2 regions of the Paenibacillus sp. FSL k6-2145 genome follow, and region 2 is predicted to be linked to the other one. Evidence: a T-box and tRNA genes for the amino acid it is inferred to sense, from the RefSeq annotation. Region 2 holds a T-box; the other holds one or more tRNA genes.
What was found. A T-box is a leader RNA that pairs with one kind of tRNA and senses whether it is charged. The one in region 2 lies ahead of leuS (leucine--tRNA ligase), so its partner is inferred to be a tRNA-Leu.
Positions count from the first base shown of each region.

Region 1: it encodes a tRNA-Leu, which carries the amino acid that the T-box ahead of leuS (leucine--tRNA ligase) is inferred to sense. The anticodon was not compared.

Region 1 covers NZ_CP150267.1:2,438,381-2,454,498, forward strand. Annotated here, with positions in the region: gene NZ043_RS10745 (sugar ABC transporter permease) at 1-354, shown strand, start outside; gene NZ043_RS10750 (carbohydrate ABC transporter permease) at 351-1,199, shown strand; gene NZ043_RS10755 (histidine kinase) at 1,228-3,096, shown strand; gene NZ043_RS10760 (response regulator) at 3,093-4,697, shown strand; partial or broken gene NZ043_RS10765 (GNAT family N-acetyltransferase) at 4,750-5,294, shown strand; rRNA gene NZ043_RS10770 (16S ribosomal RNA) at 5,926-7,478, shown strand; rRNA gene NZ043_RS10775 (23S ribosomal RNA) at 7,785-10,712, shown strand; rRNA gene rrf (5S ribosomal RNA) at 10,788-10,904, shown strand; tRNA gene NZ043_RS10785 (tRNA-Ile) at 10,943-11,016, shown strand; tRNA gene NZ043_RS10790 (tRNA-Ala) at 11,052-11,127, shown strand; tRNA gene NZ043_RS10795 (tRNA-Asn) at 11,129-11,204, shown strand; tRNA gene NZ043_RS10800 (tRNA-Glu) at 11,209-11,280, shown strand; tRNA gene NZ043_RS10805 (tRNA-Val) at 11,287-11,362, shown strand; tRNA gene NZ043_RS10810 (tRNA-Met) at 11,379-11,452, shown strand; tRNA gene NZ043_RS10815 (tRNA-Asp) at 11,479-11,556, shown strand; tRNA gene NZ043_RS10820 (tRNA-Phe) at 11,573-11,648, shown strand; tRNA gene NZ043_RS10825 (tRNA-Thr) at 11,668-11,743, shown strand; tRNA gene NZ043_RS10830 (tRNA-Tyr) at 11,753-11,838, shown strand; tRNA gene NZ043_RS10835 (tRNA-Lys) at 11,849-11,924, shown strand; tRNA gene NZ043_RS10840 (tRNA-Leu) at 11,931-12,011, shown strand; tRNA gene NZ043_RS10845 (tRNA-Gly) at 12,022-12,096, shown strand; tRNA gene NZ043_RS10850 (tRNA-Arg) at 12,104-12,180, shown strand; tRNA gene NZ043_RS10855 (tRNA-Leu) at 12,198-12,276, shown strand; tRNA gene NZ043_RS10860 (tRNA-Pro) at 12,284-12,357, shown strand; tRNA gene NZ043_RS10865 (tRNA-Gly) at 12,368-12,438, shown strand; gene iolD (3D-(3,5/4)-trihydroxycyclohexane-1,2-dione acylhydrolase (decyclizing)) at 12,826-14,691, shown strand; gene iolE (myo-inosose-2 dehydratase) at 14,845-15,747, shown strand; gene iolC (5-dehydro-2-deoxygluconokinase) at 15,946-16,118, shown strand, end outside.
Region 2 covers NZ_CP150267.1:21,229-37,346, reverse strand. Annotated here, with positions in the region: gene yhbY (ribosome assembly RNA-binding protein YhbY) at 1-139, shown strand, start outside; gene NZ043_RS00180 (nicotinate-nucleotide adenylyltransferase) at 155-745, shown strand; gene yqeK (bis(5'-nucleosyl)-tetraphosphatase (symmetrical) YqeK) at 729-1,295, shown strand; gene rsfS (ribosome silencing factor) at 1,313-1,660, shown strand; gene NZ043_RS00165 (S1-like domain-containing RNA-binding protein) at 1,657-2,562, shown strand; gene NZ043_RS00160 (class I SAM-dependent methyltransferase) at 2,692-3,462, shown strand; gene NZ043_RS00155 (aminoglycoside phosphotransferase family protein) at 3,689-4,645, shown strand; T-box leader at 4,757-5,026, shown strand; gene leuS (leucine--tRNA ligase) at 5,105-7,549, shown strand; gene comER (late competence protein ComER) at 7,530-8,375, opposite strand; gene NZ043_RS00140 (helix-hairpin-helix domain-containing protein) at 8,561-9,196, shown strand; gene NZ043_RS00135 (cytidine/deoxycytidylate deaminase family protein) at 9,236-9,757, shown strand; gene NZ043_RS00130 (ComEC/Rec2 family competence protein) at 9,860-12,727, shown strand; gene NZ043_RS00125 (hypothetical protein) at 12,797-13,252, opposite strand; gene NZ043_RS00120 (hypothetical protein) at 13,512-13,814, opposite strand; gene NZ043_RS00115 (sigma-70 family RNA polymerase sigma factor) at 14,166-14,714, shown strand; gene NZ043_RS00110 (zf-HC2 domain-containing protein) at 14,711-15,994, shown strand.

The DNA.
Region 1 (16,118 bases), 2.4 Mb from region 2:
CCACCTGAATATGATGAAGCCTCAGCGGTAGATGGTGCAGGTCCTCTGCGGAGATTCTTCTATATAACGTTGCCGATTCTGTCACCCGTTATCTTCTTCAATCTCGTCATGCAACTGATTACGTCTTTTCAATCATTCACACAGGCTTTTGTTATCAGTAATGGTAGCGGAGGACCAGTGAACTCAACCTTAATGTACTCTCTGTATCTGTACAAAAAAGGATTCTCATTCTTTCAGATGGGTTATGCTTCCGCGATGGCCTGGGTGCTGGTTATCCTGATTGGCGTATTTACATTGCTCGTATTCCGCAGTAGCAAGCTGTGGGTGCACTATGAGGATGGTGGGAAATCATGATTGGACAACGGAACTCTACAGCATGGGTCGTCAGCAAACATGTGTTAATCTCAGGCATCGCCTTTGTCATGCTCTACCCGATCCTCTGGATGCTGGGCAGTTCATTCAAACCGGGACATATGATCTTTACGGAGACCTGGTTTTGGCCACAAGAATGGAATTGGCAAAATTATATGAATGGCTGGTCGGGTATTCAGGGCAATCCGTTCTCCCGCTTCCTGACCAACTCTGTCATCCTGTCGCTTGGTGCCGTGCTGGGCAATGTCATTTCCTGCTCAATGGCGGCATATGCCTTCGCCCGACTGAATTTTCGTTTCAAAGCCATCTGCTTTGGCCTGATGCTCATGACGATCATGCTGCCCCATCATGTGACGCTGATCCCGCAGTATATCCTTTTTAACCACCTGGAGTGGGTGAATACGTATCTGCCACTTGTCGTGCCAAAATGGTTGGCGACCGACGCCTTCTTCATTTTCCTCATGGTACAGTTCTTCCGGGGATTGCCCAAAGAGCTGGATGAGGCGGCAACTATTGATGGATGCGGTCCTGTGAAAATATACACCAAAATCATCATCCCACTGGCTTTCCCAGCATTGGTGACCACGATGATCTTTACGTTCTTGTGGACATGGGATGACTTCTTCAGTCAGTTGATCTACTTGAGTGACGTGAGCAAATACACCGTGCCGCTGGGTCTGCGTTTGTTCCTTGATTCCAGTTCTCAATCTGATTGGGGTCCGATGTTTGCCATGTCGGTGTTATCGCTGGTGCCATGTTTTATCGTATTTATCGTGTGTCAAAAGTACTTCGTGGAAGGAATCGCGACCTCTGGGCTCAAAGGGTAATTCCAAGACGAAACGAGTTGATTTTTCCATGGGGAAAGGAAGATGGTCTTCATTCATTAATCAAAAGCTGCAAAAAAGCAAGCTCTCCACGTTGATGGTGACTTGCTTTATTGCGTTTAACCTGTTGCTTGTCTCGGTTGTTGTCTGGCTGGCATATCAGTCTTTCTCTGCGGTCACATTTGCCGAGATTAGCAAAGCACGTCTGGCTCTTCTGAACGAAAGTACACGTCGGGGATTTGATTTCATCACAGGGGTAACAGGAACCGCCTACGGTTTGGCAAGCAATCGGGAACTGTCCAATCTGCTCGAAAAGGCCGATACGGGCAGGCTTGCACAGATTCACCAGCGGAGAGAGGTCTCTCGAATCCTGGATCATACCATGGTTGTGAGTGAAGGCATCACCTCCATTGAACTGTATACGGATGTTTTTAATGAAGTGACAGTCACTATGGCTGATCGCATATTTCCGGTGGATACCATCACACACGACTCTTGGTTTGCTACGCTGGAAAAGGCTGATGCAGCTTGGGTTCCGTTGCGTGAGAACGAATCGGGCCAATCCCTGGTCGGATACGCTCAGCGGATTTTTGATAGTCGTGGCGGAACGGTTGCCTATGTGCTCATTCGACTGAGCAGAGCGGACATCGTACGCAGGTTTGCCGATGTACCCATGGTGCTTGATGGAAAAGTGCTGTTGGTCGATACGGCTGGTAATGTCGTAATGCAGATGGGGAGAGTTGATCCAGCAGGGCAGAATGGACGAGCGGATAGAAGAAATGAAGCGAGTACAGTACAGGAAACAGGTGAAGCTGTAAGTTCATCTTCTTCTATTATAGATAGCGCATGGATTCAGGAACATGTCCAACCTGGTGAAGACGGATACGAAGTGGTTTCCGGCCAACCTGGAGGTGCTCAATTGGTGCTGTACTCCAGGCCAGCCATGCTTCAGTGGCGCCTCGTTCAGACTATTCCGGTATATACACTGTTATCTCCGCTCAGACAAGCGGGCTGGCAGATCCTCGGCATCGCGGTGCTGGGACTATTATGCTCAGCTGTGCTTGCGTACCTGTTTGTAAGGCAGATCATCCGCCCACTGCGACAATTGATCAAGCGAATGAGACAACTGGAGAAAGGGGACTTCGATACCCGGGTGCAACTTTCGTTTACGGAGGAATATGCTCACTTGGCTTATGGCTTTAATCACATGGCTTCACAGCTCACAACGCTGATGGAACAGGTGAAGGAGGAGAGCCGGGCCAAGCGTGAAGCCCAGACGGGCTTGCTTGAGGCCCAGATCAAACCCCATTTTCTATACAACACCCTCGACATGATCCACTGGCGTGCACTCGATTACGAAGCCAAGGATATCAGTCGCATGATTGTGCAGCTCAGTAAGCTGTTACGGATCGGACTGAGTGGAGGGAGATTGTTTATTCGGGTTCGAGATGAGTTGGAGCATGCCCGTTGCTACGTGAACATACAGGCAGAGCGGCTGCCGTTCTCCATTCAATATCAGGAGCAGATCGATCCGCGTATTCGCGGTTGTTATATTCCCAAAATCATTTTGCAGCCCTTTATCGAAAATGCAGTTATGCACGGGCACCCTGAAGAAGGTACACTTCGAATTCAGGTGCATATGCACGAAGAGGTTGGCCCGCATGAGGATATCGTCATTCGTATCACGGATAATGGGCGGGGTTTGCCGGAGGGGTGGAAACTCGAAGAGACGTGTGGCATCGGTGTACGGAATGTACATCAGCGCATTCAGTTATATTGCGGGAAGAGGTATGGCGTTCAACTGGGCGATAGAGAGTCAGGTGGCGTGGAAGTGACCATTACGCTGCCGCGTATTGAGACCGACGAGCAATTAAATCTATGGCTGGACGGTGAAAAATGATGAAGACCATTATGCTTGTTGATGACGATCCTCATATTGTAAAGGCATTAACAGATCATATCGATTGGCCTTCTCTGGGCCTCAGCATTGCAGGCACTGCTTCCAATGGCTTGGATGCACTGGAGCTGTTTCACAGCATGCATCCAGATGTCGTTATGACTGACGTCTATCTACCGGGGATGACCGGGCTTGAGATCACACAGACGTTGCGACGTGACCATCCCCACCTGCCGATCATCATTCTTAGTGGATATGACGAATTCGAGAACGCCCGGGCAGCCATGCGCTGGGGGGTGAATCACTTTTTGCTGAAGCCGGCAGAGGTTGAGGAGATTGAGTCTGTGCTGCGGGAGGTGCTACTGGAACAAGATGTGCGGGAGCGGCATGAGCGGCTGGAGCGGACGTACAAGCAGGAGGTTGGACGGGTGCTTCCTTATTTGCGCAAACAATTCCTTCACGAATTGCTGACTACGCGATATCGGGCAGAGGAACTGCCTAAAGAACGCATGGACTATATAGGCATTCATATGTCCTCACAGACACGCGCCATCAGTCTGCAACTGAATCGCCCCGTATTTTTGACACGGATGAAAGAACGGGATTGGCAGCTTCTCCGCTATGGGGCGGCCGATATTATTCAGGAGACGGTGAAGGAGCAAGCGGCGCACATGAATGGTCAGGTAGAGATCGTTGATTATTCGGATCAGGTATTTGTGTTGCTTCTATTAGGAGATAAAGATCATCTGGAGGAATGTCTGCCACTTGTGGAGCGGATGATCGATCAGATCTTTACGTATCTGAAAATTGAAGTGAGTGCCGGAATCGGGAGATCCAAGAGTCAACCCTGTGAGGTGATAGATTCCTATCTCGAGAGCAGGGAAGCGGTGGAAAAAGCAGAGTTTCAAGGTGGGAGTCGTATCTACCACTATGAAACATCAGAGGAAACAGAACCAAGTGTGACCGATTATTCATTATTGCTTCGTCAATGGAACGAGGCTTGGGCGGATATTCGACCTGACCTGGCGGAAGAGGTATGGCATCATATTTGCCTTTTGCTGAAAGAGGGGAAATGTGTTGGGATACAGGATGTACAGGTTGTGGCCGTCAGTCTGTTCGACACGTTGATGCATAGCTGGAACCGACTTCATCCTATGTTAACGCCGCCGCTGGCAATGAGTGATTTTTTGCGTGAAATTCAATCGAAATATGCTTTGCATGATCTGGTAAGCTGGATGGATCGTATTATCTGCAACTGGCTGGAACAGATCCGCAAGGAGATGGGCGAGAAGAAAAGCAATAAACTTATCGAGCAGGTGAAACAGTATGTGGAGCTTCATTACGCCGAAGAGATTAGTTTTGAAGCGATAGCCAAGGGATTATTTGTACATCCGAAGTATTTGAGTCAACTGTTCAAAAGGGTGACCGGTGAGAATTTCGTGAGTTATTTGAACGGGTACCGGATTCAGAGGGCGTTGGAACTGTTGCAGTCGGGACATTACATGGTATATGAGGTGAGCGAGATGACGGGGTTCCGTAATGCAACGTATTTTAGCCAGGTGTTCAAAATGCTTACGGGCAAGAGTCCGTCTGAGGTGGGGTAGAGTCATACAGGTACAGGATTCTAAATAAAGTGGAAGAGGCGGAATGGTTCTTTTGATTATCAATCAGCAGGAATATAACATTAAAGGCTTATCTTACTCCATTAGATCGGCAGAGGAAAAAATGCTGAGGCCCTGTCTTCAATTCGTGTACAAATGGACGGGGAAACCGAGAACATGGATCGTGAAGAGGGCGAGGCGTATATCGACGCAGCCGGGTTTAGGCGGATCATCCATTCGGACACTGAGAAATCACGGAATCTGTTCCTTGTTGCTGTAGTGGCGGGAGAGATTGTGGGGTACTCCCGATGTGAAGGCAGAGAGTTGAAGCGCTTTTGCCATAAAGTTGAGTTCGGCGTGTGTGTAACCAGAGAGTTCTGGGGATATGGGATTGGCAAGAACTTGTTAGTACAGTCGATAGAATGGGCAAACCAGACTGGTGTAGAGAAGATGACGTTGAACGTGCTGGCATCCAATGAAAAGGCAATCGAGTTATATCAAAAGAGTGGCTTCGAGATCGAAGGCATTTTGAAAAAGGATCGGCGACACGCGGATGGACAGTATCATGACACGATAGTGATGGGCAGGTTCAAAGACTAATAGTATAAAAAGTGAAAAGCACAATCTATATAAAGCCCACAGGCTATGGAGTTCATTTATTAGATTTGATACCGACAGAATAGATAGCAGCGTTATCGAGTAGAGGTATTATGTTTCTTATTTTATAGAACGAATGTAATGATGTTGAATAGGTCTGTTCACAACCTATATTGAGACAGGTTAGACTGGTGAGTGTATATAGGATATAGTAAGAGGATATTGCCATTGGAAAAAGAGATTATGAAGAGATTGAATCAAATATATAGTTAGTTTGCTGATGGGATATTTTACAAGTAGTAATTGTATTGTGTATATGATATATTCTATTTCCGGCCAAAAAAACACGAGAAACAAAGTGCCGCAGGCAAAACAAATAAGCTTCGAAAGAAACTTAAAAAAAGAGCTTGCTAAGTTGGATCGGAAGTGTTATGATATAAAAGTTGCTGAGGAGAACAATGCTCGGTAACAAAACAAGTTTGATCTTTGAAAACTGAACAACGAGTGAGTAAACATTCTGCTTGCAGAATGAACGCGAAAGTTTGAAACAAGCCTTGGCTTGGATCGGCTGGAGCACAAATGAGATTTTTAATCTCGTCAGATTCAAAATGAGCTTATCGCTCTTTTCAATACTTTATTGGAGAGTTTGATCCTGGCTCAGGACGAACGCTGGCGGCATGCCTAATACATGCAAGTCGAGCGGACTTGAAGAGAAGCTTGCTTCTCTGATGGTTAGCGGCGGACGGGTGAGTAACACGTAGGCAACCTGCCCTCAAGTTTGGGACAACTACCGGAAACGGTAGCTAATACCGAATAGTTGTTTCCTTCGCCTGAAGGAAACTGGAAAGACGGAGCAATCTGTCACTTGGGGATGGGCCTGCGGCGCATTAGCTAGTTGGTGGGGTAACGGCTCACCAAGGCGACGATGCGTAGCCGACCTGAGAGGGTGATCGGCCACACTGGGACTGAGACACGGCCCAGACTCCTACGGGAGGCAGCAGTAGGGAATCTTCCGCAATGGGCGAAAGCCTGACGGAGCAATGCCGCGTGAGTGATGAAGGTTTTCGGATCGTAAAGCTCTGTTGCCAGGGAAGAACGCTTGGGAGAGTAACTGCTCTCAAGGTGACGGTACCTGAGAAGAAAGCCCCGGCTAACTACGTGCCAGCAGCCGCGGTAATACGTAGGGGGCAAGCGTTGTCCGGAATTATTGGGCGTAAAGCGCGCGCAGGCGGTCATTTAAGTCTGGTGTTTAATCCCGGGGCTCAACCCCGGATCGCACTGGAAACTGGGTGACTTGAGTGCAGAAGAGGAGAGTGGAATTCCACGTGTAGCGGTGAAATGCGTAGATATGTGGAGGAACACCAGTGGCGAAGGCGACTCTCTGGGCTGTAACTGACGCTGAGGCGCGAAAGCGTGGGGAGCAAACAGGATTAGATACCCTGGTAGTCCACGCCGTAAACGATGAGTGCTAGGTGTTAGGGGTTTCGATACCCTTGGTGCCGAAGTTAACACATTAAGCACTCCGCCTGGGGAGTACGGTCGCAAGACTGAAACTCAAAGGAATTGACGGGGACCCGCACAAGCAGTGGAGTATGTGGTTTAATTCGAAGCAACGCGAAGAACCTTACCAGGTCTTGACATCCCTCTGACCGGTACAGAGATGTACCTTTCCTTCGGGACAGAGGAGACAGGTGGTGCATGGTTGTCGTCAGCTCGTGTCGTGAGATGTTGGGTTAAGTCCCGCAACGAGCGCAACCCTTATATTTAGTTGCCAGCACTTCGGGTGGGCACTCTAGATAGACTGCCGGTGACAAACCGGAGGAAGGTGGGGATGACGTCAAATCATCATGCCCCTTATGACCTGGGCTACACACGTACTACAATGGCCGGTACAACGGGCTGCGAAATCGCGAGATGGAGCCAATCCCAACAAAGCCGGTCTCAGTTCGGATTGCAGGCTGCAACTCGCCTGCATGAAGTCGGAATTGCTAGTAATCGCGGATCAGCATGCCGCGGTGAATACGTTCCCGGGTCTTGTACACACCGCCCGTCACACCACGAGAGTTTATAACACCCGAAGTCGGTGGGGTAACCGCAAGGAGCCAGCCGCCGAAGGTGGGATAGATGATTGGGGTGAAGTCGTAACAAGGTAGCCGTATCGGAAGGTGCGGCTGGATCACCTCCTTTCTATGGAGAATCGTTTCCTGCAACGGAAACATTCAAATATGTAGCTAAGCTACAAAATACTCACTCGTTGCTCAGTTTTGAGAGCTCAAACTCTCAAACAGCTTGCTTTTGCATGGAGCTTGTTCTTTGAAAACTAGATATCGAAACGAAACAAACGCGAATTAGAACATTCCTTTAAGCTGATCTTGTGTAAACAAGTGAAGTGTTTTTATAAGGTAGATTGCATGAGCGAGTGATCGAAATGGAACGACTTTTGGATTTGCGTAAGCAAACCAAGCGGAGTGACAGCTCGAACACGAGCGATATGGTTAAGCTACTAAGAGCACACGGAGGATGCCTAGGCGCTAGGAGCCGATGAAGGACGTGGCGAACAACGAAACTGCCTCGGGGAGCTGTAAGCAAGCTTTGATCCGGGGGTGTCCGAATGGGGAAACCCAGCTGGGGTAATTTCCAGTTACTCACAACTGAATACATAGGTTGTGTAGAGGCATACCAGGGGAACTGAAACATCTAAGTACCCTGAGGAAGAGAAAACAATAGTGATTCCGTCAGTAGCGGCGAGCGAACGCGGAGAAGCCCAAACCAGAGAGCTTGCTCTTTGGGGTTGTGGGACGTCTCACATGGAGTTACAAAGGAACCGGTTAAGCGAAGAGGTCTGGAAAGGCCCGCCAAAGAAGGTAAAAGCCCTGTAGTTGAAAGTCTGTTCCCTCCGAGACGGATCCCGAGTAGTGCGGGGCACGTGAAACCCCGTATGAATCCGGCAGGACCATCTGCCAAGGCTAAATACTTCCTAGCGACCGATAGTGAAGCAGTACCGTGAGGGAAAGGTGAAAAGCACCCCGGAAGGGGAGTGAAATAGAACCTGAAACCGTGTGCTTACAAAAAGTCAGAGCCCGTTTTAGGGGTGATGGCGTGCCTTTTGTAGAATGAACCGGCGAGTTACGTTCCCGTGCAAGGTTAAGGTGAAGAGCCGGAGCCGCAGCGAAAGCGAGTCTGAATAGGGCGACTTAGTACGTGGACGTAGACCCGAAACCGGGTGATCTACCCCTGTCCAGGGTGAAGGTGCGGTAACACGCACTGGAGGCCCGAACCCACGCATGTTGAAAAATGCGGGGATGAGGTGGGGGTAGCGGAGAAATTCCAATCGAACTCGGAGATAGCTGGTTCTCCCCGAAATAGCTTTAGGGCTAGCCTCGGAAAACAGAGTCGTGGAGGTAGAGCACTGATTGGGTGCGGGGCCCGCAAGGGTTACCAAGCTCAGTCAAACTCCGAATGCCATAGACTTACTTCCGGGAGTCAGACAGTGAGTGCTAAGATCCATTGTCAAAAGGGAAACAGCCCAGACCATCAGCTAAGGTCCCCAAGTGTGTGTTAAGTGGGAAAGGATGTGGAGTTGCACAGACAACCAGGATGTTGGCTTAGAAGCAGCCACCATTGAAAGAGTGCGTAATAGCTCACTGGTCGAGTGACTCTGCGCCGAAAATGTAACGGGGCTAAACACACCACCGAAGCTATGGCTTGATGCTTTGCATCAGGGGTAGGGGAGCGTTGTATAAGGGTTGAAGGTGTACCGTAAGGAGCGCTGGACATTATACAAGTGAGAATGCCGGTATGAGTAACGAAAAGATCAGTGAGAATCTGATCCGCCGAAAGCCTAAGGGTTCCTGAGGAAGGCTCGTCCGCTCAGGGTAAGTCGGGACCTAAGGCGAGGCCGAAAGGCGTAGTCGAAGGACAACAGGTCGAAATTCCTGTACCACCGTAAGCCGTTATGAGCAATGGGGGGACGCAGTAGGGTAGTGACGCGGACTGATGGATGTCCGTCTAAGCAGTAAGGCTGATGTGTAGGCAAATCCGCACATTGTAAGGCTGAGCTGTGATGGGGAGCGAAAATTATAGTAGCGAAGGTCATGATCTCACACTGCCAAGAAAAGCCTCTAGCCAGGTGAAGGTGCCCGTACCGCAAACCGACACAGGTAGGCGAGAAGAGTATTCTAAGGCGCGCGGAAGAACTCTCGTTAAGGAACTCGGCAAAATGACCCCGTAACTTCGGGAGAAGGGGTGCCCCGGTAGTGTGAATAGCACGAGGGGGCCGCAGTGAAAAGGCCCAAGCGACTGTTTAGCAAAAACACAGGTCTGTGCGAAGCCGTAAGGCGAAGTATACGGGCTGACGCCTGCCCGGTGCTGGAAGGTTAAGGGGAGTGGTTAGGGAGTAATCCCGAAGCTGTGAACCGAAGCCCCAGTAAACGGCGGCCGTAACTATAACGGTCCTAAGGTAGCGAAATTCCTTGTCAGGTAAATTCTGACCCGCACGAATGGCGTAACGACTTGGGCGCTGTCTCAACGAGAGATCCGGTGAAATTTTAATACCTGTGAAGATGCAGGTTACCCGCGACAAGACGGAAAGACCCCATGGAGCTTTACTGCAGCTTGATATTGAATTTGGGTACGATCTGTACAGGATAGGTGGGAGCCTTTGAAGTGGGAGCGCAAGCTTCCATGGAGGCAACGTTGGGATACCACCCTGATCGTATCTAGGTTCTAACCTGGTACCGTAATCCGGTGCGGGGACAGTGTCAGGTGGGCAGTTTGACTGGGGCGGTCGCCTCCTAAAGAGTAACGGAGGCGCCCAAAGGTTCCCTCAGAATGGTTGGAAATCATTCGAAGAGTGCAAAGGCATAAGGGAGCTTGACTGCGAGACCTACAAGTCGAGCAGGGACGAAAGTCGGGCTTAGTGATCCGGTGGTACCGCATGGAAGGGCCATCGCTCAACGGATAAAAGCTACCCTGGGGATAACAGGCTTATCTCCCCCAAGAGTCCACATCGACGGGGAGGTTTGGCACCTCGATGTCGGCTCATCGCATCCTGGGGCTGAAGTAGGTCCCAAGGGTTGGGCTGTTCGCCCATTAAAGCGGTACGCGAGCTGGGTTCAGAACGTCGTGAGACAGTTCGGTCCCTATCTGTCGTGGGCGTAGGAAATTTGAGAGGAGCTGTCCTTAGTACGAGAGGACCGGGATGGACGTACCGCTGGTGTACCAGTTGTTCCGCCAGGAGCACCGCTGGGTAGCTATGTACGGACGGGATAAACGCTGAAAGCATCTAAGCGTGAAGCCCCCCTCAAGATGAGATTTCCCAGTATGTAAGACCCCTTGAAGACGACGAGGTAGATAGGCTGGGGGTGGAAGTGCAGCAATGCATGGAGCTGACCAGTACTAATCGGTCGAGGGCTTATCCAATAGCAAGTTGTAATTCGCATGTTTCGTTTCGAATCTAGTTTTCAGAGAACAACACTCTGAAATGTAAGCTACGCGTTTGGTGGCGATGGCGGAGGGGTTCCACACGTACCCATCCCGAACACGACCGTTAAGCCCTCTAGCGCCGATGGTACTTGGACCGCAGGGTCCTGGGAGAGTAGGACGCCGCCAAGCGAAACCCCATTGGGGTATTTTTTTTCGAAAATTGATAAGGGCCCTTAGCTCAGTTGGTTAGAGCGCACCTCTGATAAGGGTGAGGCCGGTGGTTCGAGTCCACCAGGGCCCATAGCAAGACCACAACAAAGAAATACACCAGAGTATGGGGCCATAGCTCAGCTGGGAGAGCGCCTGCCTTGCAAGCAGGAGGTCAGCGGTTCGATCCCGCTTGGCTCCACCATTCCCTGATAGCTCAGTTGGTAGAGCACTCGACTGTTAATCGAGTTGTCACAGGTTCGAGCCCTGTTCGGGGAGCCAGTAAGGCCCGTTGGTCAAGGGGTTAAGACACCTCCCTTTCACGGAGGTAACAGGGGTTCGAATCCCCTACGGGTCATAAAATGGAGGCTTAGCTCAGCTGGGAGAGCATCTGCCTTACAAGCAGAGGGTCGGGGGTTCGATCCCCTCAGCCTCCACCATATAACTTTATAACGACGCGGGGTGGAGCAGCCCGGTAGCTCGTCGGGCTCATAACCCGAAGGCCGCAGGTTCAAATCCTGCCCCCGCAATTATACTTTCCTTGAGAAAGTGATCTGGAACCGTGGTGTAGTTGGCCTAACATGCCTGCCTGTCACGCAGGAGATCGCGGGTTCGAATCCCGTCGGTTCCGCCATTTTTTATTTTAGTAAGGCTCGGTAGCTCAGTCGGTAGAGCAGAGGACTGAAAATCCTCGTGTCGGCGGTTCGATTCCGTCCCGAGCCACCATATATAACACCTTTAATACGCCGGTGTAGCTCAACTGGTAGAGCAACTGACTTGTAATCAGTAGGTTGGGGGTTCAAGTCCTCTCGCCGGCACCATGTAATCCTGGAGGATTAGCGAAGCGGCCAAACGCATCAGACTGTAAATCTGCTCCCGTACGGGTTCGGTGGTTCGAATCCATCATCCTCCACCAGTTTTTCTATGAGTCATTAGCTCAGTTGGTAGAGCACCTGACTTTTAATCAGGGTGTCGAAGGTTCGAGCCCTTCATGACTCACCATTATATGCGCGTGTGGCGGAATTGGCAGACGCACTAGACTTAGGATCTAGCGTCTTTGACGTGGGGGTTCAAGTCCCTCCACGCGCATCCCTTATTTGCGGAAGTGGCTCAGCGGTAGAGCATCGCCTTGCCAAGGCGAGGGTCGCGGGTTCGATTCCCGTCTTCCGCTCCAATATTTTGCGCCCTTAGCTCAGCTGGATAGAGCGTTTGACTACGAATCAAAAGGCCGGGAGTTCGAATCTCTCAGGGCGCGCCATTATAACTTCATATTTTGCCGGCGTGGCGGAATGGCAGACGCGCTCGACTCAAAATCGAGTGGGAAACCGTGGAGGTTCGAGTCCTCTCGCCGGTATAGATAACGGGATGTAGCTCAGCTTGGTAGAGCACCTGGTTTGGGACCAGGGGGTCGCATGTTCAAATCGTGTCATCCCGATTGTTGTTATGCGGGTGTAGTTCAATGGTAGAACTTTAGCCTTCCAAGCTAATAGCGTGGGTTCGATTCCCATCACCCGCTTAAATATTGAAAAGAAAGAGATGGTACTAACCGTCTCTTTCTTTTTTTGCGTTCACAGGTTTATTGGCAATTTACCGCGTGGTGCTCTCAGAGAGTATATGGCTCTTTATCATGTATCAGAATGTATCCCACGTTTGCATAAATTTCCCCACCTTTTGTCCTTGATAATTGTGGACGCTGTTCAAGTGAAACAGGTCTAACGCATCTTATAAGGCCTGGATATAAGCTTCTTCATCACATTTTATAAAAACGCTTACAAAAATAGCTTGCGTAAATCATTAACCTGTAATACCATATCAATTAAGCGCTTAACCTTTAGGGGTAAGGCGCTTAAACTTAACGTAGATTAAGCGCTTAACCCGTAAAGGAAAGGAAGGCGATCAATTCATGAATACAATTCGACTAACGATGGCCCAGGCACTGCTTCGATACCTGGATCAGCAATATATCTCGGTTGACGGGGTGGAAACCAAGTTTGTGAAGGGAATCATCGGTATTTTTGGACATGGCAACGTAACAGGCATTGGAGAAGCGCTGGAGCGCAGTCCGGGAAGCCTAACGTATATGCAAGGGAAGAACGAACAAGGTATGGTGCATACGGCAGCGGCCTATGCCAAGCAGAAGAACCGTAGACAGATCTATGCATGCACTACATCCATTGGACCTGGTGCTTTGAATATGATTACAGCAGCGGCTACTGCAACGGTGAACCGGATTCCGGTTTTATTGCTTCCAGGAGATAACTTTGCTACACGGGAACCAGACCCGGTACTGCAGCAGTTGGAAGTGAGCAGTGATTATACAATCTCAGCCACTGATCCATTCAAAGCCGTCAGTAAATACTGGGATCGTATCGTTCGTCCTGAACAGTTGATGATTGCTGCTACACAGGCCATGCGTGTGCTTACCGACCCGGCAGAGACGGGAGCAGTAACGCTCGCATTGCCGCAGGATGTGCAGGCAGAAGCGTACGATTACCCTGAATCGTTCTTTGCCCGCAAAGTACATTATCTGGACCGTCGCCCTCCGGTACAGGCAGCCATTGAACGGGCCACGGAGCAGATTGCTCGTGGTAGCAAGCCGCTGCTCGTTGCAGGCGGCGGTGTGTTGTACTCTGAGGCGTCCGCCCAACTCGTGGAGTTCGCCGAGGCATTTGGTATTCCGATCGCCGAGACGCAGGCGGGCAAGAGCGCAGTTTCTTGGGACCACCCACTGAATGTGGGGGCCATCGGGGTTACAGGTTCTCTAGCAGCCAACAGGCTGGCGAGAGAAGCGGATGTGGTTATCGGCGTCGGTACTCGTTTCTCCGATTTTACGACGGCGTCCCGCTCTGCTTTTCAACATCCGGAAGCTTCATTCATCAACATTAACCTGAACGGCATGGATGCCGCCAAGTTAGGCGGGGAAGCCATTCTGGCAGATGCTCGCGAAGGATTGCAGGCTTTGCAGAAGGAATTGCAGCAAAGACAATACCGCAGTGCATATGGTTCATCTGAAATCGCTGATCTCCGCGCTGAGTGGAATGCAGAAGTGGATCGGCTGTATGCAGCTCAACATGAAGCAGGGCTGGCACAGACTACAGCAGTCGGCATAGTTAATCGGACGATTGATCCTTCCTCCGTTATTGTGTGTGCGGCAGGCAGTCTGCCAGGAGACCTGCATCGTCTGTGGCGTGCGGCTGAACCAAAGACGTATCACATGGAGTATGGATTCTCCTGTATGGGGTACGAGGTAAGTGGAGCGTTCGGAGCAGCACTTGCCGAGCCGGATCGTGAAGTGTACGCCATGGTCGGTGATGGCAGTTATCTGATGCTGCATTCGGAGTTTGTGACCAGTTTGCAGGAACAGAAGAAGATGACCGTTCTCTTATTCAACAACAATGGATTCCAGTGCATTCATAATTTACAGCGGGAACATGGTAGTGACGGGTTCGGCAATGAGTTCCGTTATCGGGAATCTGAGAGTGGACGACTGACCGGGGATTACATGCCAATGGACTTTGCTGCACACGCCCGAAGCATGGGAGCCAAATCTTATAGAGCGGAGACGGCAGAACAGCTGGAACAGGCACTCCGAGATGCGAAGAATGAAACGGTGAGTACATTGATTGAGATTCCGGTCGTGCCTGGAACCAACGCAGGTGGATACGAGTCGTGGTGGAATGTGGGTGTACCTGAGGTATCTGCTGAAGAGAAGGTAGTTCATGCTCATCACACGATGCAAGCCAACCGTGCCAAAGCAAGACCGATTTAATCCGATTTAATAGAGCATTCCTTCTAAAAAATGTAGCTATATTGGACTCCTCACGGTATAAGTTCGGTGGGACGTATTTATCTATATATTGAAACTAAAAGCACGGCATTCCAAGTGAACCACAATGTTGAACGACAAAGGAGACGTGGAGCAATGAGCAAGCTGCCATTCCAGCTTGGGATTCATCCGATCAATTGGGTCGGTGAAGATGTGAAGGAGCATGGTGATGCGACAACGTGTGCACAGATTCTGGATGACATTCAGCGTCTTGGGCTGACGGGTACAGAGATGGGACGCAAATATCCAACCGATCCTACTATTTTGCGTGAGGAATTGAGTAAAAGGAATATCAAGCTGGTCTCTCAGTGGAAATCAGTACTTTTCTCCGATCCGGCGTATCGTCAGTCAGAGCTGGACAGTTATCGCAGACATGCGGAATTTTTGCAATCCATGGGCAGTAAGGTGATCAGTACGGCCGAAGTAGGCGGGTCACTTCATTTTGATCCAAGACGGACACCGAATGAAAAAGAAGTACTCAGACTCAATGAATCTGAATGGCATATCCTTGCTGAAGGGTTGAACGAAGCAGGAGCTATTGCACGTGAACATGGGTTGAAGCTTACGTACCATCATCATGGAGGCACAGTGGTAGAGCAACCGGATGAGATTGATCGACTGATGGAGTTGACGGACCCTTCTCTCGTGTATCTACTCTATGACACAGGTCATGCCTACTATGGCGGAGCCGATCCACTTGAACTGCTGCGCAAACATTATGATCGGATCGCTTATATCCATCTGAAAGATATCCGCCCGCATGTGCTGGATGAAGCACGCGCGGAGCAATCTGACTTTGTCGGCTGTATTCGTAGAGGTGTGTTCACCGTACCAGGAGATGGATGCATTGATTTTGCACCAATTCTGCAAGAACTGATCACACGAGGATACGATGGCTGGGCGATGCTTGAAGGAGAACAGGACCCTGCGATTCATAACCCGTATGAGTATGCGAAGCGATCTTTGAACTATATGGAATCGTTATACCAACACAGCTGATTCGTTCAGCATTGCAGCGGTCAGAGGCACACCTATGAAGTGAAAAAGGAAGAAGGCCAGCAAGAGTATAATGTTACGATTGGAAAATAAAACTGACCTACTCTAGCCGTTTACAAGTTCTTACGATGGAATGAGTAGCTAGTCTAGATATCCATATACAACATGGAAAATCCCGCCACAGAAAGGGGCTCACATGCAATGACTTATGTATCCTTTCCGGTATCCAGGAAGAAGGATTTCACCGCGATTGGCCGCTTGTGCATCGACTTGAACGCTAATGAGATCAATCGCCCGATGGAAGAGACGATGACGTTCACGAAGTATGTTGGCGGCTCTCCGGCCAATATTACGATTGGCATGTCCAGACTGGG
Region 2 (16,118 bases):
CAACAATGACGAGGACAGAAAAGAGATGGCAGAAGAAGTTGCCCGTGAAACGGGAAGTGAGCTTGTACAACTCATCGGTAACACAATCATCCTGTACAAAGAATCTCGCGATAACAAACAAATCGAACTACCTAGATAAGGGAGCGTGACGCAGGTGAAGATCGGCATCATGGGTGGTACGTTTGATCCGATCCACATGGGACACCTCCTGGCAGCTGAAGCGGCAAGGGACTCGCATGCACTGGATGAGATCTGGTTCATGCCTTCCCATGTTCCACCTCACAAACGCGGAGCCGGAGCTTCGGGACAACAACGTCTCGATATGACGGAAGCGGCTGTGAAGGGTGTGCAGCAATATGAGGTGCTGGGTATTGAGATGGAATTGGGCGGAGTGTCTTATACAATTGATACGATGAAGGAACTGTGGCGGCGCCATCCTGAACATGAATTTTATTTCATTATCGGGGCGGATATGGTGAACTATCTTCCCAAATGGGAGCAGATTGAAGAACTTGCCGAACGCCTAACCTTTATCGGGGTTGGTAGGCCGGGTTTCCAGTTACATCTGGATGATCTACCAGACGAGTTACAGGATCGGGTCTTGCTGGCCGAGATGCCCTTGGTGGATATTTCATCAACAGCCGTACGCAGACGTCTTGCCAAAGGTCATTCGGTACGCTTCATGATTCCTGATGAGGTGCACCAATACATTGTAAGGAGCGGTTTATATGGGACTAAGCCGTGAGAAACTAATACAAGCCGTATCCGGGCAAATGCCGGAAAAACGCTGGAAGCATACACTTGGCGTGATGGAGTCGGCAGTGATGTTGGCTGAAAAATACGGTGCTGATCCTGTAAAAGCGGATCTGGCAGCGATATTGCATGATGTGGCGAAGTACTGGCCCGTAGCGGAGATGGAAGCGGTCATCCGCGATAACGGATTAAACCAGGAACTTCTGCAGCATGACAAGCAGCTCTGGCATTCGGAAGTCGGTGCTTTTGTAGCCAAGCGTGATTACGGTGTAGAGGATTCCGAAGTGATTAATGCCATCCGGTGGCATACCTCGGGTCGGGTGGGCATGAGCCTGCTGGACAAGGTGGTATGTCTTGCCGATTATATTGAACCGGGGCGAGATTTCCCGGGAGTGGATCACATTCGCGAACAGGCTGAACATAGTCTGGAGGAAGGATTAATTGCCGGATTCGACTCGACGATCAGCTTGCTGATCTCGCAGCGCCGTGTGATTTATCCTTTAACCGTGTTGTCGCGCAATGACTTGATTGCTCAATTATAGATTATGGAGGTTGGTTCATGACAGTATCATCGAAAGAACTTATGAATATGGCGGTTGCTGCCGCTGACGACAAAAAGGCATCCAATATTGTAGCGTTGGATCTGATTAATGTTTCTCTGGTGGCAGATTATTTTGTTATTTGTCACGGGAATTCCGATACACAGGTACAAGCCATTGCCACTGAGATTCGCAAACAGGCTCATGCAGCCGGAGCGACGATCAAAGGTATCGAAGGTATGGATTCCGCACGTTGGGTACTGATGGACATGGGCGATGTTGTTGTTCATATCTTCCACCGTGACGAGCGTGAATACTACAACATTGAACGACTATGGTCTGATGCCAAAGTGGTGGAAACTGTATGAGTTTGATTGCTGGAACAGTCGTCTCTTTGCCGGTGTCACGTGAAGTGTCTCCGTTTGGCTTCTTTTTGACGACAGGATCGGAAGATGTACTGCTTCACTATACCGAGTTAACGCGTGATATTAAGATTGGTGAGACGCTTGAGGTCTTTGTATTCTTTGATACGGAAGATCGTCTGGCCGTAACGATGAAAAAGCCTTATCTCATGCTTGGCGAAATGGCACGACTGGTTGTGGCTGATGTTCACCCACGACTGGGCTGTTTCCTGGAAATGGGACTTGGACGGCAATTGCTGCTTCCTATTCGTGAATTGCCTGAGCTGGAAGAACTGCGTCCTCAAGTGGGGGATGAAGTCTTTGTAATCATGGAACATGACAAGCAGGGACGTCTGCGTGCCAAATTGGCCGGGGAACGTGAGCTTTCACCATTGTCTTTCCATGCGCCAACTTCATGGTTAAACGAGTGGGTTGAAGCGACGGTATACAAGCCGCTGCAGATGGGTACTTTTGTACTTGTAGAGGGCGGTGTACTGGGCTTTGGCGCGATTGGTATGATTCATTCATCTGAACGTAGTCATATGCTGCGTCTTGGTGAGAAAGTTAAATGTCGGGTGACACTGGTACGTGAAGACGGACGTGTGAATCTGGCCATGACTCAACTCAAACAAGTTGGACGTAACGAAGATGCAGACAAGCTGCTCGCCTTTATGAAAGAGCGTCCTATGGGCGGCATGCCTTACTCTGATGCAACTCCGCCGGATATCATCAAGCAGCGCTTTGGCATCAGTAAGTCCGCTTTCAAGCGTGCCTTGGGCAAATTGATGAAGGACGGATTGGTGGTCCAAAAGGAAAGCTGGACGTATCTGTCCGAATCTGCTCCTGCGGATCAAAGTGAAAACAAGTAATTCTTTTGATTAAATAGTTGTAATATGGAACTCGCATAAGGCAGGGATAGGCTGGGTAAACACCGGATGCCCCTGTCTTTGCTTTTGTTAGCAGGATTGGAAAATGAAATTGAAAGTGCGGTGCCTGACATGTCTTACCGGAAATTTGCCTATGTGTATGATGAATTAATGGAAGATATGCCTTATCCAGACTGGATAAGGTTTGCAAGAACAGCATGGGAAAAGCATGGAATGCCCAAAAGTGTCGCTGAACTTGGCTGTGGAACGGGCTCCATTACAATCCCGCTCGTGAACTCCGGTTTCGAAGTGACAGGCATTGACCTCTCATCAGATATGCTGTCGGTTGCACGCAGCAAGATGGAGGCTACGCCTCAGGGTCATCGCTTGTACCGTGAGGGCAGTGTCCGTTGGGTGCAGCAGGATATGCGGGAATGGCGAGTTCCGGAACCTGTGGATTCGGTGATATCTTTCTGTGATTGCGTCAATTATCTGCTTGAACAAGAAGATGTCATTCGAACATTCCAGCGGACATACGAGATGCTGAAGCCTGGTGGAACGTTCCTGTTTGATGTGCATCATCCCAATACCCTTATTCGTTATGATGAAGAGCAGCCTTTTGTACTGGATGAGCGCTCCGTGTCGTATATTTGGACTTGTGATCTGGATCAGGATCGCTGTGAGATTGAGCATCATCTCAGTATTTTTTCGCGTGTGGATGATGGTAGCAAGGATATGTACCAGCGCTTTGAAGAAGTTCATGTACAGCGTGCATATAATCCGGACTGGATGAAGCTGGAGTTGTCCAAAGCAGGCTTTAGAGACGTGAAGGTATATGCGGATTTTGAATGGAAAGAGGCCGGAGACAGCGCACAGCGCTTGTTCTACGTGGCTGTGAAGTAAGAGCGAATAATGAGAACTGTCCTTATGTATGTTGCATAAGGGCAGTTTTTTTGTTTGATTTACCATGGAGAATGAATAGCAATATTCTTAAATAGGGTAAAGGAATGCAAGAAAAGATATATCGACGTGACAAAAAGTATTGCCAGTTAAAGTAAAGGAGGCGATAATAGTCGGATAGAAAGCGTTTTCTGAGGAAATAAATCAAATGTCAATGTGAGGTGTAGAAGTGGAAAGTACATATAAAACAAGACTTTCGTCAGAACAGTTGAATGCCATAATAAAGCAGCATTTCTCTGCAAGTATACAGGACTACAAGGAAATGGTGGATGGCTGGGCCAATCATGCATATCTCATTACCCTAAGTGACGCACAGCGGGTGGTACTCAAAATTGCACCGTCGGCTTCGACAAATCTGATGCGCTGTGAACAGGATCTCATGATTGCCGAAGTTGAGGCACTACGCCTCATCACGGAGCTACAGGATGTTCCCGTGCCCCAAGTGCTGGCTTATGATGATTCGTTAACTATGGCTTCAGCGCGTTATTTTATCATGGAGTATATGTCTGGAACACCCTATAATCAGGTTAAGGATCAATATTCTGCGGAAGAGCAGGAAGCCATTGAACACCAGCTGGGTCGGTACAATCGTCGAATTAATGAAATCAAGGGTGAGAAGTTTGGATATTTCTCGGAGCAAAAACAGCGATATTCCACATGGAAAGAAGCATTTATGAATTTGATGGAGGACATTCTTACCGACGGGGAAGAAGCCGGGATTACATTTTCGATCGATTACCCTGAATTGAGAGGTTTGATTGAACAAAAATCAAATGTGCTGGACGATGTCAAAGAACCTGTGCTTGTCAGTTGGGATCTGTGGGACGGCAATGTTCTAGTAGACAAAGGTCGTATCACAGCGATTATTGATTTTGAACGTTCACTGTGGGCAGATCCTTTGATGGAGCATTATTTCAGTCATTTTAACTATACTCCCGGTTTTGTGAAAGGGTATGGGCATGCGATTACAACTGAAAGTGAGCTGAAAAGAAGAAGTCTATATGACTTGTACTTTGATCTGGTGCTGCGCATAGAGTGCGCTTATCGCCAATATGATAATCAGGAACATGTGAATTGGACCATTCATAATCTGGAGGAAGGCATTGAGCGTTTTCGGTTATCCTGAACAGCAACTAGCGTTATGAAGGGTACAAACCGTAGACTTCAAGATGGCGATTATAACGTGTAATATTGACTTTGGTCTTGCTTTTTTATATAATGGTCCCGATATTGTATACATATTTCGATGATAAGGATCAGTAGTAATTCCTGTACATAACAGAGAGCCGGCGGTTGGTGCAAGCCGGTTGACAGTGATTTGCGAACTCGCCTTGGAGAAATGCGGTGATTACACCATTCTGTTTAACCTGCTTGTATAAAGCTTGGGTTCAGGAATGGAAATCCGCATCGGTTAACCGCCGTTACAGGTCCAAAGGGAGTGGATGACGAAGCACGTTCGTCCGCTAACTAGGGTGGTACCACGGGAATTCAACCTCTCGTCCCTAGCGCTGCAAACGCTACGGGATGCTGAGGTTTTTTTGTTGCAATTAAAGCTAAAGCGAATAACCTGAAGGAGGAACAATAGATGAGTGAGAATAACCAGCCAAAACACGGCTATCAGCCACAAGTCATGGAAAAAAGTTGGCAGCAATACTGGGATGCAAATAAAACGTTTAAAACGGGTGAGGACCCTGCTAAACCGAAATTTTATGCACTGGATATGTTCCCTTATCCATCCGGTTCAGGTCTGCACGTAGGTCACCCGGAAGGATATACGGCAACGGATATCGTTTCCCGTTACAAACGTATGCGCGGTTACAACGTATTGCACCCAATGGGTTGGGATGCTTTCGGCCTGCCTGCTGAGCAGCATGCACTGGATACAGGTGAACATCCACGAGATATTACATTCCGTAATATTGACAATTTCCGTCGCCAGATCAAATCGCTTGGTTTCTCCTATGACTGGGATCGTGAGATCAGCACAACGGACCCTGAATATTATAAATGGACACAATGGATCTTTATCCAGCTGTACAATAAGGGCCTCGCTTATGTGGATGAAGTTGCAGTTAACTGGTGTGAAGCCCTTGGAACGGTACTTGCTAATGAAGAGGTTATTGATGGCAAGAGTGAACGTGGTGGACATCCGGTTGTACGCAAACCGATGCGTCAGTGGGTCCTGAGAATTACCGAGTATGCAGAGCGTCTGTTGGAAGACCTGGAAGAGCTGGATTGGTCTGAAAGCATCAAGGATATGCAACGTAACTGGATTGGTAAATCGACAGGTGCAGAAGTTGTATTTGCCATTGAAGGTCGCGAGGAAGTCATTAAGGTGTTCACTACCCGTGCGGACACATTGTTTGGTGCGAGCTTTGCAGTACTTGCTCCGGAACATGAATTGGTAGAAGCAATTACAACCGATGACCAACGTGAAGCTATTCAGGCTTATCAGGAGCAGGCTTCTCGTAAGAGTGATCTGGAACGTACAGATTTGGCCAAAGACAAAACAGGTGTTTTCACTGGCGCTTATGCAATCAATCCCGTTAATGGTGCAAAACTGCCGATCTGGATTGCTGATTACGTTCTTGCAGGTTACGGTACAGGCGCGGTTATGGCTGTTCCGGGTCATGATGCACGTGACTGGGAATTTGCGAAGCAGTTCGGTCTGGATATCATCGAGGTTATTCAAGGTGGCGACGTTACACAAGAGGCATATTCGGGTGATGGCGCGCATGTGAATTCCGATTTCCTGAACGGACTGAACAATGAAGAAGCGGTTGCCAAGATGATTGCTTGGCTGGAAGAGAACGGTAAAGGACAAGGGAAAGTAACCTATCGTCTGCGTGATTGGCTGTTCAGCCGTCAGCGTTACTGGGGTGAGCCAATCCCGATTCTGCATCTGGAAGACGGAACGATGAAGACCGTACCGGAGGATCAACTTCCACTGCTGCTGCCTGATATCGACCAGATCAAACCTTCGGGTACTGGAGAATCACCACTGGCGAATGTTACGGAGTGGGTGAATACGGTAGATCCGGAAACGGGAATGAAGGCACGTCGTGAGACCAACACCATGCCACAATGGGCAGGTAGCTGCTGGTATTACCTGCGCTTTATCGATCCGCACAATGACAAGGAACTGATCTCCAAGGAGAAACAGCAGCAATGGCTGCCAGTTGATCTGTACATTGGCGGAGCAGAGCACGCGGTACTTCACTTGCTGTACGCTCGTTTCTGGCACAAAGTGCTGTATGATCTGGGTGTTGTGGAGACCAAAGAACCTTTCCACAAACTGGTTAACCAAGGTATGATCCTGGGTACCAATAATGAGAAAATGAGTAAATCCCGTGGTAATGTCATTAACCCGGATGAAATCGTGAATGAATTCGGTGCAGATACATTGCGTCTGTACGAGATGTTCATGGGACCATTGGAAGCGACAAAACCGTGGAATGCAAACGGGGTTGAAGGCATGCACCGCTTCCTGTCACGTGTATGGCGTCTCTTCATTAACGAAGACACAGGAGCCATCAATGACAAGATTACGGTGGACGGTGGAACGGATGAGTTCAAGCGGACTGCTCATAAAACGATCAAAAAAGTTACGGAAGATCTGGAACACCTGCGCTTCAATACATCCATCAGCCAGCTGATGATTTTCATCAACGATGCATACAAAGCCGATACACTGCCTCGCGAAGCGATGGAAAACTTTGTGCAACTGTTGTCACCACTGGCACCGCATATGGCAGAGGAACTGTGGAGCCGTTTGGGTCATGAAGGTGGAATCTCTTACGTGGCTTGGCCTAAATATGATGAGTCCATGACAGTGGATGCGGAAGTAGAAATCGTTGTTCAGGTAAACGGTAAAATCGTAACTCGTGCTACGATCGCAAAGGATCTGGATGCACAGGGTATGCAGGACTTTACGATGGAGCTGGTACCTGTTAAGCAGGCGCTGGAAGGCAAGACCATTCGCAAGGTCATTGCCGTTCCAGGCAAACTCGTTAATATTGTTGCCGGTTAATCTCACCGGCTCGGAATAGTTCATCCAGCTTTAACAAATCTTCATCATATTTGTCATGTGTCGTGTGGATCAGGCTGTCGAAAACACCGTCGAGACTTACCTTCAGCAGTGCAAGTGCCTGAGCGGTAATACCGCCAGGTACAGCGACACGAGCCTGAAGCTCTTGAGGGGTGTATCCTCCTTCGGTGAGCAGCTTGCCTGTGCCCAGGAGCATTTCGCCAGCCAGAGCGCAGGCATCTGCCCTTTTGATACCTGTCAGCTTCACCGCACTTTCGATCCACTGTTCCAAAAAGAACGATATGAATGCAGGTCCGCAACTGGAGAAGTCGGATGTAATTCGTGTACAGGCTTCATCCACTTGGTACGGCCTGCCTATATGACTGAGCATACTTTCCAACACAGCGCGGTCTTCACTGGTCATTCGTTCGCCATGTATGCAGAGGGATGCTCCACTGCCGACTTGGTGTGTGACGCTGGGAATTACCTTGGAGACTTTGCAAGGAAGTGAAGATTCCAGATGTCGCAGCTGCACGGGACTGGTGATCGAGACAATTATATGATTGGGATTCACGACAGGCAGGATGTCGTCAATAACATGTTTGAATTCAAGCGGCTTCACGCACAGGAAGATGATGTTACTTCGGATCACCGTTTCCCGATTGCTCTGGGATTCATGCAGACCGGGGTAACGGAGGGATAACTGACGTACTTTGGACGGGGTTCGATTGCTGGCGGCGATCTGCCGGGGCTCAAGTGCACCCGATTGGATCAGGGCATAGATTAGCAGGCTGCCCATGCTGCCGGTTCCGATAAATCCAACCTTCATTGTTTCAGGCCTCCTTTCATGCTTTACGGTACTGGCGCAGTTCATTCCCTCTATTCTATGCGTGTGGACCTGTTTCACATGACATGAAAAATGCACAACTTGTTTCATCAGGAAAGTTCAACGGTTCGGAAGCACCGCCCGTGTTCGAAATGAATGATTTTGAATTCAGGGAGAGGTGTGGAAGAATGAGATGGAATAAAGGAATGACCATTGCTGCTGCGGTGGTTGGAAGTATACTCATATTATGGTCGGGCAAAAGTGAACAACCACCTAGTGGCTGGGAACCCTTGCAGCTCGGCACCGAGAAGCCGACGATAGAGCAGGAACTCCCTGCTGTTCAGTCGGCTACTTCGGTTCAGGGCAATACAGGAACATCTTTTGGAACGGATGTAAGTGGGCTGCAGACTGGAAATGAGGCAAAGGCAGGAGAGTCTAAAGAGCTTGCGAGCGTTGCAGTTGAAGGTGATTCAGTAGTTCAAACTACAAGTCAGACGAACGATATTCCATCGGCTACTGCTACTTTGACTGAACCGGTTGTGCAGGGTACGAATTCGAATCCTTCGGTTACCTCCGAGACGGGCTCGAACAGTAATCCACCTGTAGTTCGTGAGGAAGCTGGCGACAATGGCAAGATTGATGTGAATACCGCACCTGTCTCCAAGCTTACAGAGCTTCCCGGAATCGGGGAGAAGAAAGCTCAGGCCATTGTGGACTATCGGAATGCACATGGTCCTTTTGCAAAAGTCAGTGATCTGACAAAGGTCAAAGGAATCGGCATGAAGATGCTGGAGAAGATGGCACCTTATGTGCAGATTCGGTAATATTAGAATAAAAAATGTGTTGAGCGGGAGGAAAGCAGCATGAGTACAGTAGAGGTACGCAAGGACTGGGATACGTATTTTATGGACATCGCGTATATGGTTTCCACCCGTTCCCGCTGTTCGCGTCGTCATGTGGGTGCAGTTCTTGTTCAGGGAAAGAAACTGCTGGGAACAGCCTATAATGGTGCACCCACCGGCGTCCCGGATTGTTCTGAAGCAGGTTGCATGATATCGGAAGAGTATGAGTTGGTCGTGACCGATGGGCAAGAAGAAATGGTGAAAAAGCAACGATGCATTCGCACAATTCATGCGGAGCAAAATTTGCTTTTATTCACAGATCGAATCGACCGCGAAGGCTCGTCCGTGTATGTGACCGACGAACCGTGCTGGACATGTGCCAATATGCTGGCGAATAGCGGGATTACAGAAATCGTGTTTCATCGTTCTTATCCTAAAGATACCGGCAAGGTTACAAATATGATGGAACAGAAGGGCATAACATTCCGCAGGCTGGAGAATTACCAGCCCCCGCGGGAAACGATGATGACCGTGAGCAATTAATGTAAATATGATCGAATACGCGAGGGAGAACCTCCGGCAAGCCTGAATTGGCTTTCCGGGGGTTTTTCTGCGTTCAACGGGTGAAATGAAGGAGGGGTAGAAATGAAAGGCAGACCATTATTAAGTTTTACGATTTGTTGGTTGTGCGGGAGCGGGATAGCTTGCGCGTTAACAGGCTGGACGTTAATCTGGGGGTTAATTGGAGCTCTGGCATGTTTGCCACTTTTACTTCGTTTTATGGATGTGCGTGGATGGTCTGTTTTATTTTTACTCGCTGCCTTTATTGGAGGCGCTACACATTGGGAGTGGAATGACGCACGCAATCATAGCCGTCTGCCTGAGACTACCCATATCGCTACTAGAGAATTAGATGGTCTGGTAGCCGAAATTCAGGGTGAGCTTGTGTCAGATGTACGTATTGATGGAGATCGGGCTGATTTTAAGATGCAGATGTCTTCAATATTGCCCATATCGGATTCATCAGCAGATACAGATCTGGCAGCATCATCTGCATTCCAAATAGATGAACAATTAATGGTACAAGTCAGACTGTTGGAGGAAGAAGAACAACAGGTAGCAGCGGGTTGGAAGAGGGGAGATGTAATTACGCTTAATGGTTCTTTTGCCCTTCCTGGCGAAGCAAGGAACTTTGGCGGGTTTGATTATCGCAGTTATTTGCGAACCCTGCATATCCACTGGTTGTTCAAAGTGAAGGGAGTCAGTTCCGTCACAGCAGTTGCTCCTGAGGGACTTGGACAATATAACGTACTACGGTGGACGGATTGGACTAGGCATAAGTTGGGCTCGGCGGTTGAGCAGTTATTTCCAGAGCCTCATTCAGGATATATGAAGGGTCTTATTATCGGGATGGCTACTGATATCGATCCAGGCACCTATGGTCAGTTTTCACAACTGGGTCTAACGCATATCCTGGCAATCTCCGGGACCCATGTAGCTGTATATGTAGCTTCTCTTCTCCTTATTCTATCCTGGCTAAGGCTTACCAGAGAGACGGCACTTACGATTGTTCTGATCCTGGTTCCAGCTTATGTACTGTTATCCGGTGGATCACCTTCAGTTATTCGAGCAGGGATTATGTCCATGATTGGGTTGTATATGGCACGTCGCGGTCTCGCCAGAGACGGTCTTCAGATGATCAGTGCAGCAGCATTACTGATGATGTGGTGGGACCCGTACTTTTTGCTAAGTGTGAGCTTCCAGTTATCCTTTCTTGTGACCGCAGGTTTGATGATCTACATGCCATTGATTAACCGACTGTTCAGCAACTGGCCGAAATCTCTGGCTGCAACAGCATCCGTTACGGTGACCGCTCAGTTGATTTCATTCCCAGTAACCATTCTCTATTTCAATCAGTTCTCATTACTTTCATTTGTGGCCAACTTTCTGCTGGTTTCTTTAATCAGTGCCATTGTATTACCTCTAGGGACGGTTGCCATGCTGTTGTCATTCCTATGGGTTCCCTTGGCGAAACCTCTCGCGTGGGTTGCGATTCAACTGAATCAACTGACATTTGTAAGCGTGGAGTGGATGAACAGCCTGCCAGGTTTTGTATTGATCTGGGCAACACCTTCCCTGTTATGGATTGCTGCATATTATGCCGTGTTGTTTGCCCTACTCTACCTGTTGCATCATGGCAATGGTGAGCAGCGAGAAACAGCGTTTATTGAGGAGGATACGGCACCTCTTGTGAGGCGACAACCTCCAGTTACCATGGGGAATGTGGGCATTCGCTCTTCGATGTCTAACGTAGCACAGGATCAAGGTAAGAACCGTGTAGATGGAAAAGAAACTTCATTAACGACATTAGGAGCCAGTATTGCCTGGCCGGAGTATACAAGTGCATTTACTGCACGAGGTGCAGGTTATTATGCGCATCAACGAATGAGTAAAGTTCAGCGTGGGTTGTGCGGCTTGCTCGCAATCAGCTTTGTTGCTGGATTGTGGTTGGCATATCAGACTCCCAAGCCTGCTGGAACCGGCATTGTGCAGTTTTTGGATATTGGTCAGGGAGACAGTACATTGATTACAACCCCGGAAGGCAAACACATTCTGGTGGATGGCGGGGGAACAGTTAGTTTTGGGAACACCGAAAAGACTTGGAAAACAAGACGTGATCCTTATGAGGTAGGTGCCAAGGTGGTTGTTCCTCTGTTGAAAAAAAGAGGCATCCATCAACTGGACGCTGTCATTGTAACGCATGCAGATCAGGATCATGCCGGAGGACTACAGGCTGTGCTGGAACAGATTCCAGTTAAACGTTTCATGTTTAATGGCACGACCAGCGGTAAAGAAAACTTTGATAAATTACTGAATACAGCCATGGAACGGAAAATTCCTCTGTACGCCATTCAGCAGGGCATGTCCTATAAGGCTGACAAGCAGACGAGTTTACATTTTATAGCTCCGGATCTGGCACATATGGATGTAAATGTATCAGGCAATTTGCCTGTGTCTGAACACCAGAATCATGATTCCGTTGTATTTTTGCTGGACATGGCTGGGACTTCCATGTTGTTCACTGGAGATATGGATGCTGCAGCCGAGCAGGACCTGCTCTATATGATTCAGGATGGATCATTAGCTGCCCAGTTTGAACAGAAAGGTGCAGATATTGGAGTTACAGAGGGAGTTGTAAAAAGGGTACTTACACGCCCGTTGCAGGTTGATTCAAAAGATACTTCTGCATCTGTCTCCATTGACGTTCTAAAGGTCGCTCATCATGGTAGTAAAACGTCGTCCACCGAAGCCTGGCTCCAATACTGGAATGCCAAAACCGCCGTGATATCTGCAGGACTTAACAATACATATGGGCATCCCAATCCGGGAGTGATGGAACGTTTGGAGGCTATTGGGTCAGATATTTATCGGACGGATCAGATGGGTGAGGTCCAGATGAGAGTGAAAGATGGGAAGATCGATATCCGGTACAAGCTGGTTGGAGTTGAGTAACGGATTTTACAAGCCCCGCATAATAAGCAGGTTGAAGAGTGCATAAAAACGGATGTGACGGCACGCAACCTATTTATCGGTGTGATGATAAATGTAAAAACGCCGATTTAATACCAACTGGAAGGTTAAAAAGACAAGAGAACATAAAACAATGTGGATAGTTTGAGCAGAAAAAGTATTGAAGTTACGTGTAAATATCGAGTAGATGATCCCACCTGTGAAGCCTAATAGAACATATGCTGCAATAGCAACGATTAATCTCATATACGTATTATCTTTTTTTCTGTATAAAAGTAATCCATCCGCCAATATAGAAAGTGGCGTAATTAAGAAAAGTAAAATAGCGAGGTTAATCAATAATCCAACCGCAAATTTATACCCGAATGAATAATAGTAAGTATTCTCTAATCTTTCATCTATAGGGACATAGTGATATATCCCCATTGCAAGTGAAATGAGAACTGCAGTTAATACAGCTGCAACTATTTTTCCGCGCGGCCTATTGATTCTATGGGATTTTGTCATTCGAATATTGACCTCCATCTTAAATAACTATATTCAACAAGAGATAAACTAAGGGAGTTACTATATTTTAACATACAGAGGTTGAAGAAACAGTTAAACGATTTTATGCTGATTGAGATGATACCAATTCATCACTTAATCACTTCAATTGATTGCAGGTTACAGCACAGCACAAAAAAAGCCCGCTTTCCGTTACACTCCACGAGGGAGAATATCGGAAAACGGGCCATTTTTTCAAATGGTAGAAGAAATATAAGAACTACTCCACGCCATCCTTAAAGTGTTTGTTCCAGTGTTTATCGCCTTTGTGCAACAGATCTTCTACCGTTTTCTCAAGAGTCATCAACAGCTGTGCTCTGACATCAAGTACGGTTTCTCTGTACAAGCGTTCTTCCGATCCAACGATTTTATCGCCGTATAATGCCTGTGCAGCTACGTACTTCCGATGTTCCTCGACCAGAGTATCAATGGACTCCAATGCATGTTCCACAAAGTGGGAAATACTTTGGTATTCTTTGGGCATTTGTTCTTTTAAAGCTTGAATTTTCGCAAGAGCTGGCATGCTCATCACCTCGTGTTTATGAATGTAAATTTACAATACACTATTTTCATGAAAATTGCATTAAAATCAGCTTAAATTTGGACAAATTTCGACTTTTTTTATTTTAGGAGCCAAAAAAGTGCTTATCTATAATGTATGCCATTGCATTTGAATTGAGTCGTGTAAGTAATGGAATCCCTTTTGGATACGTTTGGTGACTCATTATGCAATTTCTGTTATTCTAAGAGAAGATTTCAGCGGCCCTAATACATACGCCGTTATTTTGTTATGGCAAATTAAAAAAATACTTAACTTTGCAACAATTTTATTGATGATTACGTCTGTAAGGTTGCAGGGAGAGGGGGATCCTTTGTGGTAGAGCCGGAACTCATCAGAGCCGCTCAATCGGGCGATCGCGACGCTCTAATTACCCTATTGCGGGAGATTGAACAACATGTCTATCGGACCGCATATTACATTCTAAATAATGAACAGGACGCTTTGGATGCTGCGCAGGAAGCGTTGATCCGAATTTACACCAAAATCAACTCATACGAAGAAAAGGCCCAATTCAAAACATGGGTACAACGCATCGTTACGAACATCTGTATTGATAAATTCAGAAGAACCAAGCCGTCTGTCTCCATTGACGAACATGACATGGTTTTTCAGGATAATCAGGATGTGGAATACGAGGTCATGTCTACATATGTGGCCCAAGACATTCAGGATGCGATCAACAAGCTTCCCGAGCATCATCGTACCGTTATTGTTCTAAGATATTTGCAGGACTTATCCTACAATGAAATTGCGGATTGTCTCGATCTTCCGTTGAATACGGTGAAATCTTATTTATTTAGAGCCAGACAGCAATTACAGAATCTACTACAGGAATATCAGAAAGGTGGTGTGACAGGATGAAATGCGAAGAGGTGGTGGAATGGATGCACCGCTATCTGGATCATGATCTGGGCGAGGCGGAAACCGCGCAGATGCTACAGCATGTGGCGAAGTGTCCGGAGTGCGCCGAGAATTTTAGTTTACTCAGAGCTCTTTCCAGAGAACTGGAAGAATTACCGCAAGTAAGCCCGAAATTTAGTCTGGTTGATGCGATTATGCCACAGCTTGATGCCATTGACGAAGCACGGAAGGAACAAAGTAGCACCATACAGGAAATGAATCCTGTCCCCGCTGCATTTGAGAATTTACAACGTTCAAGTGAGAGGAAAACGAAGCAAAAATGGCTTAACTCAATGGCAGGACGTATGTCCATGGGTGCAGCGGCAGCAGCAGTTGTTTTGGGATTTGCCATCTGGGGATACCAGCCTGAACAGATTGAGAATGCCGATTCCATGCTGATGAGCTCTGGGGCTTCTCAAGAGAGTGGCAATGTGGATGAGAATCCATTGAGCAAGAGTATTGAAAATTCTGATCCTGCCACTTCAGCCCAACCAAGCAGCAACGATGTGTTTGTGGATCAATCGAATGTTTCACCGACTGAACCAGACAACCAAGGCGTAGAAACCTTGCCTGAAGAGAATGGTGGAGATAAGGTACAGGAGCCTGAAGTTCAATCAGATCCGGCACCTCAACAACCGGCTACCGAATCAACACCTGCTCCGAATAAAGGAACTCAGGATAATTCGTCTAAAACTCCTCCGACCGATAATCAGAATAATCAGGTTCAGAACCAAGATTCTGAGCAGAGAATTCAGGGATCAGGAGATTCTCCTAAATCTTCTGCAGATGGGGAAGAGAATGGAGTAACAGAAACGGAAAATGGAGATGCGAAATCCTTCACTTCTCAGGATACAACACCTAATATGACTGAAGATGTTCCGGTTGAAGGTAATACTGTACCTGATTCCAGTGCAGGTGCAGACGCTTCTGGAGGAAACAAAGGATTCGCGGCAGGACCGGATCAGGGAATGACTACAACGGCAGCACCAAAAGAATGGAAATCACCTGACGGCTCCTATGTAGTTATGCTTATTGGTGATCAACTCAGCATATACTCCAAACCTGCCAATGAACCGGATGTTCTAAATTTGGTTGAACAACGCAGTATAGAGGGGACACTGAAGTCAGCGAGTTGGTCCAAGGATGGTACTCTATTTAATTACGAAACGGACAAGGACGGAACAACGGCGAAGAACTCGTTTAATGTACCTGCTGTTTCAGGTGGAGCTCCTGCGAAATAATTAAAAATGGGGAGTGCGCTCCTCTAAACGAAAGAACATTTTCAGTATGACAAGCATATAGTGGAAGTAACAAAACGTCCTATCTCAGTTCAAACAACTGACGTCGTATGACCGCGCACCGGCT